4 regions of the Serratia sp. FDAARGOS_506 genome follow, and region 4 is predicted to be linked to each of the others. Evidence: predicted binding sites of a transcription regulator. Region 4 holds the regulator's gene; each other region holds the start of a gene.
The links. Region 4 encodes PurR, which represses purine synthesis genes. Its sites were predicted from a motif close to CANGCAAACGTTTGCNTG; they were not measured.
Positions count from the first base shown of each region.

Region 1: a site for PurR is predicted at 2,006-2,023, ahead of serA (phosphoglycerate dehydrogenase). Genes of this name have one in related genera too.
Region 2: a site for PurR is predicted at 1,613-1,630, ahead of purL (phosphoribosylformylglycinamidine synthase). Genes of this name have one in related genera too.
Region 3: a site for PurR is predicted at 1,657-1,674, ahead of EGY12_RS07130 (NCS2 family protein). Genes of this name have one in related genera too.

Region 1 is NZ_CP033831.1:638,885-642,013, forward strand. It holds gene EGY12_RS03310 (5-formyltetrahydrofolate cyclo-ligase) at 28-636, shown strand; gene serA (phosphoglycerate dehydrogenase) at 685-1,923, opposite strand; gene rpiA (ribose-5-phosphate isomerase RpiA) at 2,216-2,872, opposite strand; gene EGY12_RS03325 (LysR family transcriptional regulator ArgP) at 3,076-3,129, shown strand, end outside.
Region 2 is NZ_CP033831.1:343,111-346,239, forward strand. It holds gene purL (phosphoribosylformylglycinamidine synthase) at 1-1,521, opposite strand, end outside; gene mltF (membrane-bound lytic murein transglycosylase MltF) at 1,797-3,129, shown strand, end outside.
Region 3 is NZ_CP033831.1:1,441,899-1,445,027, reverse strand. It holds gene EGY12_RS07135 (AsmA family protein) at 1-74, opposite strand, end outside; gene EGY12_RS07130 (NCS2 family protein) at 203-1,603, opposite strand; gene gltS (sodium/glutamate symporter) at 1,844-3,055, shown strand; gene recG (ATP-dependent DNA helicase RecG) at 3,098-3,129, opposite strand, start outside.
Region 4 is NZ_CP033831.1:3,627,628-3,630,756, forward strand. It holds gene punC (purine nucleoside transporter PunC) at 1-304, opposite strand, end outside; gene punR (DNA-binding transcriptional activator PunR) at 428-1,372, shown strand; gene purR (HTH-type transcriptional repressor PurR) at 1,369-2,394, opposite strand; gene EGY12_RS17675 (YnhF family membrane protein) at 2,719-2,808, shown strand; gene sodB (superoxide dismutase [Fe]) at 2,873-3,129, opposite strand, start outside.

The sequences.
Region 1 (3,129 bases), 1.8 Mb from region 4:
AACGCTACACTGAGCAAGCCTGATACGATGCCTTTTCAACCCCAATTCGCGCAGCAGCGCCAAGCCATTCGTCAACTCATTCGCCAACGTCGGCGCGAGCTTACGCCCGAGCAGCAACGCTTTGCCGCAGACAAGATAGCCGAACGCCTCACCGCACATGCACGCATTCAGGCGTCGCACAGCATCGCGGTATTCCTGTCGTTTGACGGTGAACTGGACACCGGGCCGCTGATCGAGCAACTGTGGACGCTCGGCAAACGGGTTTACCTGCCGGTGCTGCACCCGTTCAGCCCGGGCCACCTGCTGTTCCTGCGCTATGCGCCGGAAACGCCGCTGGTGCGCAATCGCTTCAATATTCTCGAACCGCGCCTCGATGTGCGCCAGGTGTTACCGCTGGGCGAGCTGGACGTCGTACTGACGCCGCTGGTGGCATTCGATCATACCGGGCAGCGTCTGGGCATGGGCGGCGGCTTTTACGATCGCACCCTGCAAAACTGGCAGAGCTACGGCCCCTATCCCATCGGTCTGGCCCATGATTGCCAGCAGGTGGAGCATCTGCCGACCGAGCACTGGGATATCCCGCTGCCGGAAATCCTCACCCCACTCTGCAGCTGGGCGTGGCACGAACCCAAATAGCAAAAGGCCGGATCGCTCCGGCCTTTTTCGTTGCGACATGCCGCCTAATCAGAACAGCAGACGGGCGCGAATAGTGCCGTCGATGGCCTTCATGCGCTGCAGCGCGGCGTCGGCGCGCGCGGTTTCCGCTTCAATGTCGATCACCACGTAGCCGATTTCCGGCCCGGTTTGCAGATACTGTGCGGCGATGTTAACCCCCTCTTCGGCAAATATCTGGTTAATCTGCGTCAGCACGCCCGGACGGTTTTCGTGGATGTGCAGCAGACGGCTGGCGTTCGGGCCATGCGCCGGCAGCGACACTTCCGGGAAGTTGACTGCAGACAGGGTCGACCCGTTGTCGGAGTATTTCGCCAGCTTGCCGGCCACTTCGTCGCCGATGTTCTCCTGCGCTTCCTGAGTGGAACCGCCGATATGCGGCGTCAGCAGCACATTGTCGAACTCGCACAGCGGCGAGTTGAACGGATCGCTGTTGGTCGCCGGCTCTTCCGGGAAGACGTCGATCGCCGCGCCCGCCAGGTGATTGCTGGCCAATGCGTCGCACAGCGCGGGGATGTCCACCACGGTGCCGCGCGAGGCGTTGATCAGAATGGCGCCCGGTTTCATCAGCGCCAACTCTTCAGCCCCCATCATGTTCTTGGTCGCCAGCGTTTCCGGCACGTGCAGCGTCACCACGTCGCTCATATTGAGCAGATCGGACAGATGGCGCACCTGCTGCGCGTTGCCCAGCGGCAGCTTGTTCTCGATGTCGTAGAAGAACACCTTCATGCCCAGCCCTTCGGCCAGAATGCCCAGTTGGGTGCCGATATGGCCGTAGCCGATGATGCCCAGTTTTTTGCCGCGCGCCTCATAGGAGCCCACGGCCAGTTTGTGCCACACGCCGCGGTGCGCCTTGGCGTTGGCGGCCGGAATGCCGCGCAGCATCAATAGCAGCTCGCCCAGCACCATTTCGGCTACGGATCGGGTATTGGAGAAGGGGGCGTTGAAGACCGGAATGCCGCGTTTGGTCGCCGCGTTCAGATCTACCTGGTTGGTGCCGATGCAGAAGCAGCCCACCGCCACGAGTTTTTCTGCGGCGGCGAATACTTCTTCGGTCAGATGCGTACGCGATCGGATGCCGACGAAGTGCGCATCGCGGATGGATGCCTTCAGCGATTCGGTGTCTAACGCACCCTTGTGGTATTCGATGTTGGTATAACCGGCGGCACGTAGATTATCGACCGTGCTCTGATGAACCCCTTCCACCAACAGGAATTTAATCCTGTCTTTCTCCAATGATACTTTTGCCATTTACCCGACCCTATGTTCAGACTTCAGAAGCGGCTGTGACGACACAGCTCCCATCCAACATAACAAAAATAACGCGGGCGGCAATACAAACGATTGCCTGCCCGGCAGGACAAGGCGCAGCGTTGATGGCGGTTTACGGCAGAAAATGCCATAGGGAAAGTTTTCGGCAGAAGCTTTGGGGAGTCAGGTTTCACAATGTGACATAAGTCACCAAATTTGCCGTTTTTCAGAAAAGATATTTTAACCGAAGAATTATGCGGCCCGGCACTACCGGGCCACAAACGGCGGAGGCTTATTTGACCACTTTCACGCCTTCCGGGGTGCCGACCAGCGCCACGTCCGCGCCGCGGTTGGCGAACAGCCCCACGGTCACCACGCCGGCGATGCCGTTAATCTTGTTCTCCAGCGCGATGGCGTCGGTGATGCTCAGGTTATGCACATCGAGGATCACGTTGCCGTTGTCGGTCACCACGTTCTGGCGATACTCCGGCAGACCGCCGAGTTTCACCAGCTCGCGCGCCACGTAAGAGCGGGCCATCGGGATCACTTCCACCGGCAGCGGGAACTTGCCCAGCACGTCCACCTGCTTGCTGGCGTCGACGATGCAGATGAATTTCTTGGCGATGGCGGCGATGATCTTCTCGCGCGTCAGCGCAGCACCGCCGCCCTTGATCATCTGCATATGGCCGTTGATTTCGTCCGCGCCGTCTACGTAGATATCGAGCGAGTCCACTTCGTTGCTGTCGAACACGTGGATGCCGAGGCTTTTCAGCTTGGCGGTGGAGGCGTCGGAGCTGGATACCGCGCCTTCGATCTGGTGCTTGATGGAGCCCAGCGCGTCAATAAAGTGGGCAGCGGTAGAGCCGGTGCCGACCCCGACGATGGTGCCTGGCGTCACGTATTCCAGCGCCGCCCAGCCCACCGCTTTTTTCAGTTCATCCTGCGTCATAATATGTCCCTTGCCTCTGTACGAAAACGTGTGCGTATTATAGGGTAAAACGCTGTTTTTCACGCTGGCAGGATCACACTTATTTACCGCAACCCGCATTTTCACCCGCTTAGCGGCGAGACGGGGCGTGATTTTTCCACCTGCGCCGTGCGCAAAATGTGGCATAGTGCCGGTATCATTCTAATTTAAGGGATATCTTTCCGATGAAACGCCCAGACTATCGTACGCTGCAAGCGCTGGACGCGGTGATCCGTGAG
Region 2 (3,129 bases), 1.5 Mb from region 4:
GCCGCCGGCGCCGACGTCATGAATAAACAGAATCGGGTTCTCATCACCCAGCTGCCAGCAGCGGTCGATCACTTCCTGACAGCGGCGCTCCATTTCCGGGTTGTCGCGCTGCACCGAGGCGAAGTCCAGATCGGCATCGGACTGGCCGGACGCCATCGACGAGGCAGCGCCGCCGCCCAGGCCGATATTCATCGCCGGGCCGCCCAGTACCACCAGCTTGGCGCCGACGGTGATTTCCCCTTTCTGCACGTGATCGGCGCGGATGTTGCCAATGCCGCCCGCCAGCATGATCGGTTTGTGGTAGCCGCGCAGCTCGACGCCGTTGTGGCTGTTGACGCGCTCTTCATAGGTACGGAAGTAGCCCAGCAGCGCCGGACGACCGAATTCGTTGTTGAACGCCGCGCCGCCCAGCGGGCCTTCGGTCATGATATCCAGCGCGGTGACGATGCGTTCCGGCTTGCCAAAATCCTGCTCCCACGGCTGTTCAAAGCCGGGAATACGCAGGTTGGATACCGAGAAGCCCACCAGGCCGGCTTTCGGCTTGGCGCCGCGGCCGGTTGCCCCCTCATCGCGGATCTCGCCGCCGGAGCCGGTCGCGGCGCCCGGCCACGGCGAGATCGCCGTCGGGTGGTTGTGGGTTTCCACCTTCATCAGGATGTGCGCTTCTTCCTGATGGTAATCGTACTTGCCGTTCTCCGGCGCGGCGAAGAAGCGGCCGACCTGCGAGCCTTCCATCACGGCGGCGTTGTCTTTATACGCCGAGAGCACGTAGTCCGGCGTCTGCTCATAGGTGTTCTTGATCATCTTGAACAGCGATTTAGGCTGCTGTTCGCCGTCGATGATCCAATCGGCGTTGAAAATCTTATGGCGGCAGTGCTCGGAGTTGGCCTGCGCGAACATATAAAGTTCGATATCCGTCGGGTTGCGCCCCAAACCGGTAAAGGCATTCAGCAGGTAGTCGATCTCATCCTGCGCCAGCGCCAGGCCGAGCCGGACGTTGGCCTGCTCCAGCGCGGTGCGCCCTGCGCCCAGCACGTCGACCGACTGATACGGCGCCGGCTGATGATGCGCGAACAGCTGTTCGGCCTGTTGCAACTCGCTGAAGACGGTTTCCATCATGCGATCGTGCAGCAGCGCGGCGAGCTGGCGCCACTGGGTTTCCGTCAGCTCAGGTGCCTTGACGTAGAACGCCAGGCCGCGCTCCAGGCGCACCACCTGTTGCAGACCGCAGTTATGGGCGATGTCTGTCGCTTTGGAAGACCAGGGAGAAATGGTGCCCGGACGCGGCGTGACCAGCAGCAACCGGCCTTCAGGGGCATGTTCGGCGAGAGAAGGACCGTACTTGAGCAGCCGCTGAAGTTTGGCGTGTTCTTCGGCACTTAGCGGTGCGCTAACATCGGCAAAGTGGACATACTCGGCGTAGATATCACTGACAGGCAGGTGGGCATCCTGGCAGCGGGACAGCAGTTTGGTAATGCGAAAAGCCGATAAAGCGGGCGAACCACGCAGAATTTCCATAATCAAAGTTCTCTCGTCTTCGAAGCGGCGGATAAGACGCTTCATTGGGCGCAACAGGGGAAAACGCGCGTCATTATAGAGAATCCTCGGCGCCGACGAAACCGTTTGCGTAGGGATTATTGATAAAAGCGTGCCGCACCGTCGAATTGTCATAACGTGTCAATAAAGTTGCACACTGGCGTTTTGTTGCGCAAAATGCCCCCCGCACTGGTGATTTAACCATGAGAAAAGTCGCGGTTGTCGTCGCCGGTGTACCTGTGCCACCACTGGATAACTATTTGAAACGTCTTAAAATAAACTACATCCTCATCGGCGTTGTCACCCTGCTTCTGGCTCTCGCGCTGTGGCCCAATATCACCTGGCGCAGCGGCCAGGGCGGGCAACTCCAGGAGATCATTTCCCGCGGCGAGTTGCGTATCAGCACGCTGAATTCACCGCTGACCTATTTCAACACCAAGCAAGGGCCAGGTGGGCTCGACTACGAACTGGCGAAACGCTTCGCCAACTACCTCGGGGTGAAGCTGGTGGTGATCCCCCATCAGAATATCAATGACCTGTTCGACGACCTTGATGACGACGATGCCGACCTGCTGGCGGCGGGCCTGATCTACAACCAGGAGCGCCTCAGCCGCGCACGCACCGGCCCCGCCTACTACTCCGTTTCGCAACAGCTGGTGTACCGGCTGGGCACCCCGCGGCCGAAAAACTTCGCCGACATTAAAGGCAAACTGGCGGTCGCCTCCGGTTCTGCGCACGTCAGCACGCTAAAGCAGCTCAAGCAGGATAAATACCCGGATCTCGCCTGGGAGTCCTCCAGCGATCTCACCTCCAAAGAGCTGCTGGAGCGGGTGGCCGACGGCAAACTGGACTACACCCTCGGCGATTCGGTAACCATCGCGCTGCTGCAGCGCATCCATCCGCAGCTGGCGGTGGCGTTCGACGTCACCGACGAAGAGCCGGTCACCTGGTACCTCAAACGCGACGGCGACGACAGCCTGTACGCGGCGATGCTGGATTTCTACAGCCAGATGGTGGATGACGGCACCCTGGCGCGGCTGGAAGAGAAGTACCTCGGCCACGTCGGCAGCTTCGACTATGTGGACACAAAAACCTTCCTGTCAGCCATCGACTCGGTGCTGCCCAACTTCCGCCCGCTGTTTGAGAAGCACGCCAACGAGATCGACTGGAAGCTGCTGGCGGCCATCGCCTATCAGGAATCGCACTGGAATCCGCAGGCTACTTCGCCCACCGGCGTGCGCGGCCTGATGATGCTGACCCGCGCCACCGCCGACGGCCTGGGGGTCAACGACCGCCTCGATCCGGAAGAGAGCATTCAGGGCGGCGCCCTTTACCTGCAACGGCTGATGGCCAAGGTGCCGGACAGCGTGCCGGAAGACGAGCGCATCTGGTTCTCGCTGGCGGCCTACAACATGGGCTGGGGCCACATGCTGGACGCGCGCAAGCTGACCAAGACGCAAAAAGGCAACCCGGACAGCTGGGTCGACGTCAAACAGCGCCTGCCGATGCTCAGCCAGAAGCGCTACTATCCGCAGCTGACCTACGGCTATGCGCGCGGGCGTGAAGCCTACAACTATGTAGAAAACATCCGCC
Region 3 (3,129 bases), 2.2 Mb from region 4:
ACCAGGTACAGCACCACCACCGCCAGCACGATCAGCAGCAGCAACGTCAGCAACAGCTTTCCGATAAATTTCATCGTCTACATCCGCATCGGTCAAAAAAGATACCCTGTTTATGCCGCAATTGGCCGGGCATCTCAAGGGCAATGGTCTGATAGACAATAAAAAACGGCCGCAAGCGGCCGTTTGAACATCAATGGACGGGTTACTTTTTCTCGTGTTCCTGCGGGAACACCAGGTTCAGCACGATGGCGGTAATACCGCCGGCGGCGATGCCGGAAGAGAGCAGGGTTTTCAGCCAGTCCGGCGCGAACTGCAGGATCAGCGGCTGCTGGGAGACGCCCATGCCGACGGCCAGCGACAGTGCCATGATCATGATGGCGCGGCGGTTCAGACGCTCGCGCGACACGATGCGCACGCCAGAGGCGGCGATGGTGCCGAACATCACGATGGTCGCGCCGCCCAGAACCGGCTCGGGAATGTGCTGTACGAAGCCGGCCACCGCAGGGAACAGCCCCAGCGCGATCAGCATCAGCGCCACCACGAAGCCGACGTAGCGGCTGGCGACGCCGGTCAGTTGGATCACGCCGTTGTTCTGGCCGAAGCAGGAGTTGGGGAAGGTGTTGAACACCGCCGACAGCATCGAGTTCAGGCCGTTGGCCAGCACGCCGCCTTTCAGCCGCTTCATATACAGTGGCCCGCTGACCGGCTGTTCGGAGACGTCGGAGGTGGCGGTGATGTCACCGATGGTTTCCAGCGAGGTGACCATAAAGATCAGCATCAGCGGCAGCAGCAGGTTCCAGTCGAAGCCCAGGCCGTAATAGAGTGGCGTTGGGATGGTGATCGCCGCCGTTGGGGCCGCCGGTGCGTCGGCGGGCAGCATGTCCATCGCCCAGGCCAACAGATAGCCGACCGCCATGGCGATCACCAGCGAAGCCACGCGCAGGTAAGGGTTGCGCTGGCGATTCAGCAGAATGATCACGACCAGCACCGCGCCGGCCAGCAGCAGGTTTTTCGGCGAGCCGAAGCTGTGATCGTTCATCGCGGCGTAGCCGCCGCCGATCGAGGTCAGGCCGACCTGAATCAGCGACAGACCGATGATCATCACCACGATGCCGGAAACCAGCGGGGTGATGATGCGGCGCGCCAGATGCAGCACGCGCGACAGCAAAATTTCGGTGCAGGAGGCGACCATCAGGGTGCCGAACAGCGCGGCCATCATGGTCGGCACGTCGGCACCGCCGTTTTTCAGCGCCAGACCGCCCATGATCAGCGGCGAAACGAAGTTGAAGCTGGTGCCCTGAATGGACAGCAGGCCGGAGCCCACCGGCCCCCAGGTTTTGATTTGCAGAATGGAAGCCAGACCGGAGGCGAACAGCGACATGCTGATGATGTGCTGGGTATCCTGTGCCGGCAGGCCCAGAGCCTGGCAGATCAGCAGGGCCGGAGTGATCACCGCGACGAACATCGCCAGCAGATGCTGGCCTGCGGCAAACAGCGTTTGCGGCAGCGGCGGGCGATCTTCCAGGCGGTAAATCAGTTCACTGGCGCGGGGTTCAGAGGCGGCTTGGCGTGCGGCATCAAGCTCGGAGGATGACATGCTCATGGTGTGGCGTTTCCAGATACGGCAAAGCAGGCATTTTAATGCTCCGCCCCGCAAAAGCAAACGGTTGCGCGCAAATATTATGTTGCCGACTTTCTCGTTTATGTCGCATTTTCATTCATTTTTTCTTGTCATCTCAGCGTTTTTTACTTCTAATCCTGCACTCATCAAGTTTAAAAACTAAGTGGTTTTCTATAACTTATTATTTTTATTTGGATCTTTTCCCTTACATGGAGTACCTGGATGTTTCATCTTGATACTTATGGCACGTTGGTCGCGGCGACGCTGGTTTTGCTCCTCGGGGGCAAGTGCGTCAGAACCATTCCCCTGCTGCGAAAATATACCATCCCTGCTCCCGTCGCCGGCGGTTTGCTGGTGGCCCTCCTGCTGTTAGCCCTGAAAAAGCTCGTCAACTGGGAAATCAGTTTTGACATGTCGCTGAAGGACCCGCTGATGCTGGCCTTCTTCGCTACCATTGGCCTGAACGCCAATCTGGCGCGTTTGCGCGCCGGCGGCAAGGTGCTGGTGGTGTTCCTGTTCGTGGTGCTGGGGTTGCTTATCGTGCAGAACGCCATCGGCATCGGGATGGCGAAAATGCTGGGGCTGGATCCGTTGATGGGCTTGATCGCCGGGTCGATCACCCTGTCGGGTGGCCACGGCACCGGGGCCGCCTGGAGCAAGCTGTTCATCGAGCGCTACGGTTTCGAGAACGCCACGGAAGTCGCCATGGCCTGCGCCACCTTCGGCCTGGTGCTGGGCGGCCTGATCGGCGGCCCGGTGGCACGCTATCTGGTTAAACACTCCTCCACGCCGGAAGGCACGCCGGAAGACAGCGTGCAGCCGAGCGGTTTTGAGAAGCCGGAAAGCGGCCGCCTGATCACCTCGCTGGTGATGATCGAAACCATCGCCATGATCGCCATCTGTCTGAGCCTGGGGCAGTTGATTGCCGGCCTGCTGAGCGGCACGGTGTTTGAACTGCCGAACTTCGTTTGCGTGCTGTTCGTCGGGGTGATCCTCAGCAACACGCTGGCCTTCACCGGTTTCTATACCGTGTTCGAGCGGGCGGTATCGGTGCTGGGTAACGTCAGCCTGTCGCTATTCCTGGCGATGGCACTGATGAGCCTGCGCTTGTGGGAGCTGGCCTCGCTGGCGCTGCCGATGCTGGCGATCCTGGCGGTGCAGACGCTGGTCATGGCACTGTACGCGATCTTCGTTACCTACCGGGTGATGGGTAAAAACTACGACGCGGCGGTGCTGGCCGCCGGCCACTGCGGCTTCGGTATGGGCGCCACGCCGACGGCGATCGCTAACATGCAGGCGATCACCGATCGTTTCGGCCCCTCGCACGTGGCGTTTTTGGTGGTGCCCATGGTGGGGGCGTTCTTTATCGATATCGCCAATGCCATCGTCATCAAGCTGTATCTGCTGCTGCCGGTGTTCCCGGCGGTGGGGTGATATCGCGAGTCATAAGGAAAAGGGCGCCTGCGGCGCCCTTTTTTATGCGTTGGAATAACGCGCTTTCTCCGGCA
Region 4 (3,129 bases):
AGCGCAGGATCCAGAGCTGCACGGCGTTTTCTACCCACAGCATACCCAGGCAGCCGAGAGCGAACAGCGCCAGGCCGATCAATAATACCGGTTTGCGGCCCAGACGGTCGGAGAGCGGTCCCCACAGCAGCTGCGCAAAGGCGAAGCCGGCCAGGAAGATACTCAGGCTGGCGCTCACCGCGCCGGCGGAAATTTGCAGTTCCTCCCGCATGGCGCCGAAGGCGGGCAGGTACATATCGGTCGCCAGATAACCCAGCATGCTCAGGCCGGCGAGGTAGAACATAAAGCCAAAGGAATTTCGCATGGTATTTCTCGTTAATATTTTAGTGTCGCAGGTTTTTAGCGCCGGTCAGTGTATCCGGCTGGATCTCTGCTTGTGAAACGGTAATATTTGCAAAGTGCTGTTAAAAAAATTGAAGGCAAAACGATGTGGTCTGAATATTCTCTTGAAGTCGTCGACGCGGTGGCGCGCACCGGCAGTTTCAGCGCGGCGGCGCAGGAATTGCACCGGGTCCCGTCGGCGGTCAGCTATACCGTACGGCAGCTGGAGCAATGGCTGGCGGTGCCGCTGTTTGAGCGGCGTCACCGCGATGTGGAATTGACACCGGCCGGTGCACTGTTTATCAAGGATGCGCGAGCTGTTATCAAAAAAATGCTCGACACCCGCCGTCATTGTCAGCAGGTGGCCAACGGTTGGCGCGGCCAGCTGAATATCGCGGTGGACATCATCGTCAAACCGCAACGCAGCCGCCAGCTGGTGTTGGATTTCTACCGTCATTTCCCCGACGTTGAACTGATGCTGCAACCCGAGGTGTTCAACGGCGTGTGGGATGCGCTGGTGGACGGCAGGGCGGACATGGCGATCGGCGCCACGCGCGCGGTGCCGGTCGGTGGCGGCTTCGCCTTTCGCGACATGGGTTATATGAACTGGTTGTGCGTGGTCAGCCCGCAGCACCCGCTGGCGCAGTTGGCGGGGCCGCTGAATGACGATCAACTGCGGCCGTATCCTTCGCTTTGCCTGGAGGACACCTCGCGCAACCTGCCCAAGCGCGTCACCTGGACGCTGGATAACCAGCGGCGACTGGTGGTGCCAGATTGGACTTCGGCACTCGACTGTTTGTGCGCCGGGTTGTGCGTCGGCATGATGCCGGCGCATCGGGCACTGCCGCGGGTGCAGCGCGGTGAGCTGAAGGCGTTGCAGCTGCAGCAACCGTTTCCCGCCAGCCCTTGCTGTCTGACCTGGCAACAGGATAAACCGTCACCGGCGATGAGCTGGCTGCTGGCGTATCTGGGCGATGGCGAGACGCTGAATCAGGAGTGGTTGAGCGAGGCGGAACCGGAAGCCGCGCAGGCTTCCGGCGCGGGGGATTAGCGGCGGTAGTCGATGAACGGGCCGTCGGCGACAGAGCGGCGTTCGACCAGCTTAGGATGCACTTCGATCACCTGTGACTCTTCGCGTTTGCTGATGATGCGATCCAGCAGCATGGTGAAGGCCATTTCGCCCAGGCGCTCTTTAGGCTGATGAATGGTGGTCAGTGCCGGGGTAAAGTAGCGGGCGTTGCGCACGTTGTCGTAACCGATCACGGAAATATCCTGCGGCACTCGCAGCCCCAGCTCGTCGGCGGCGCAGATGGCGCCCATCGCCATGATGTCGCCGCCGCAGAATACCGCGGTCGGTCGTTGTTTTTGCGACAGGATTTGGTGCATCGCCTTATAGCCGGACTCCGGTTCGAAGTCGCCCTGAACGATCCACTCTTCGCGAATCTCGATATGTGCTTCCTGCAGCGCCTTCATAAAGCCCTGATGACGGCCGCCGCCGGTGTTGCGCGACAGCTGGCCCGGAATGGCGCCGATATCGCGGTGGCCACGCTCGATCAGGTAACGGCCGGCCAGATAGCCGCCTTCGAAGGCGTTATCGATGATGGTGTCGGTGAAGTCGCCACGCGCGGCGCCCCAGTCCATCACCACCATCGGGATGTTGCGGTAGTCTTCCAACATGCCCAGCAGCTGATCCGGGTATTCGGAGCACATAACCAGCAGGCCGTCGACGCGCTTTTGCGCCAGCATCGCCAGGTAGGCGCGCTGCTTGTCCAGATTGTTGTGCGAGTTGCACAGGATCAGGGTGTAGCCTTTGCTGTAGCAGCTGTTTTCCACCGCTTCGATCACTTCGGCGAAGTAGGGCGCTTCGCTCGAGGTGGCCAACAGGCCGATCGACTTGGTGTGATTGACTTTCAGGCTGCGCGCCACGGCGCTCGGCGAGTAATGCAGCTCTTTGATGGCGGCCCACACGGCCGCTTTGGTCTCTTCGGCGACGAAACGAGTCTTATTGATGACGTGCGAAACGGTGGTGGTGGAAACGCCCGCGCGTTTGGCCACATCTTTAATCGTTGCCATGTAAGGAATGACTCCTGAACTCACATGTTTACAGCATGTAAGTGTGATGTTAATCGTTTGCCTGCGTAGATCCTTCTCCAGAGAAGCGAAAACTGAGTTTTTAGTGTGTTGAAGTCTTCAGCGCTTAATCAGGAGGGGCATGGATGCCGGTACGCAGTTGTGAACTGCGAATTTTGTCGCATATTGAACAAAAGTGGAAGAGGTAATCGAGATTATAAACCGGGAAATGATAACAAGATTTTATCGGCGAACTGTGGGAAAATGATTTGACGTACTAATTGTGCGCCTTTTATCCTTAGGAAAGCCCATTTTAAAGGAGTTGTCATGGATACCGATCTGAAGATGTCGCTGTTCACCACCGTTTGTGCGTTGGCGATGATCATCGCTTTCAGCTTTGTCGCTGCGTTGAACTGATTTCCCGCCAGTTTTAAAAAAGGCGCAGCCACGCTGCGCCTCGTCACTTAGGCAAGGCCTGCGCTTACGCCAGGTTTTCCGCCGCGAAAGCCCAGTTGACCAACGCCCAGAAGTTTTCCAGGTATTTTGGACGCGCATTGCGGTAATCGATGTAATACGCGTGTTCCCATACGTCAACGGTCAGCAGAGGTTTGTCTTCACCGGTCAGCGGGGTGGCCGCATTGGAGGTGTTGACGATCGCCAGCGTGCCGTCCGGTTTTTTCACCAGCCAGGTCCAGCCGGCGCCGAAGTTTTTCACTGCGGCATCGGTGAACTGCTCTT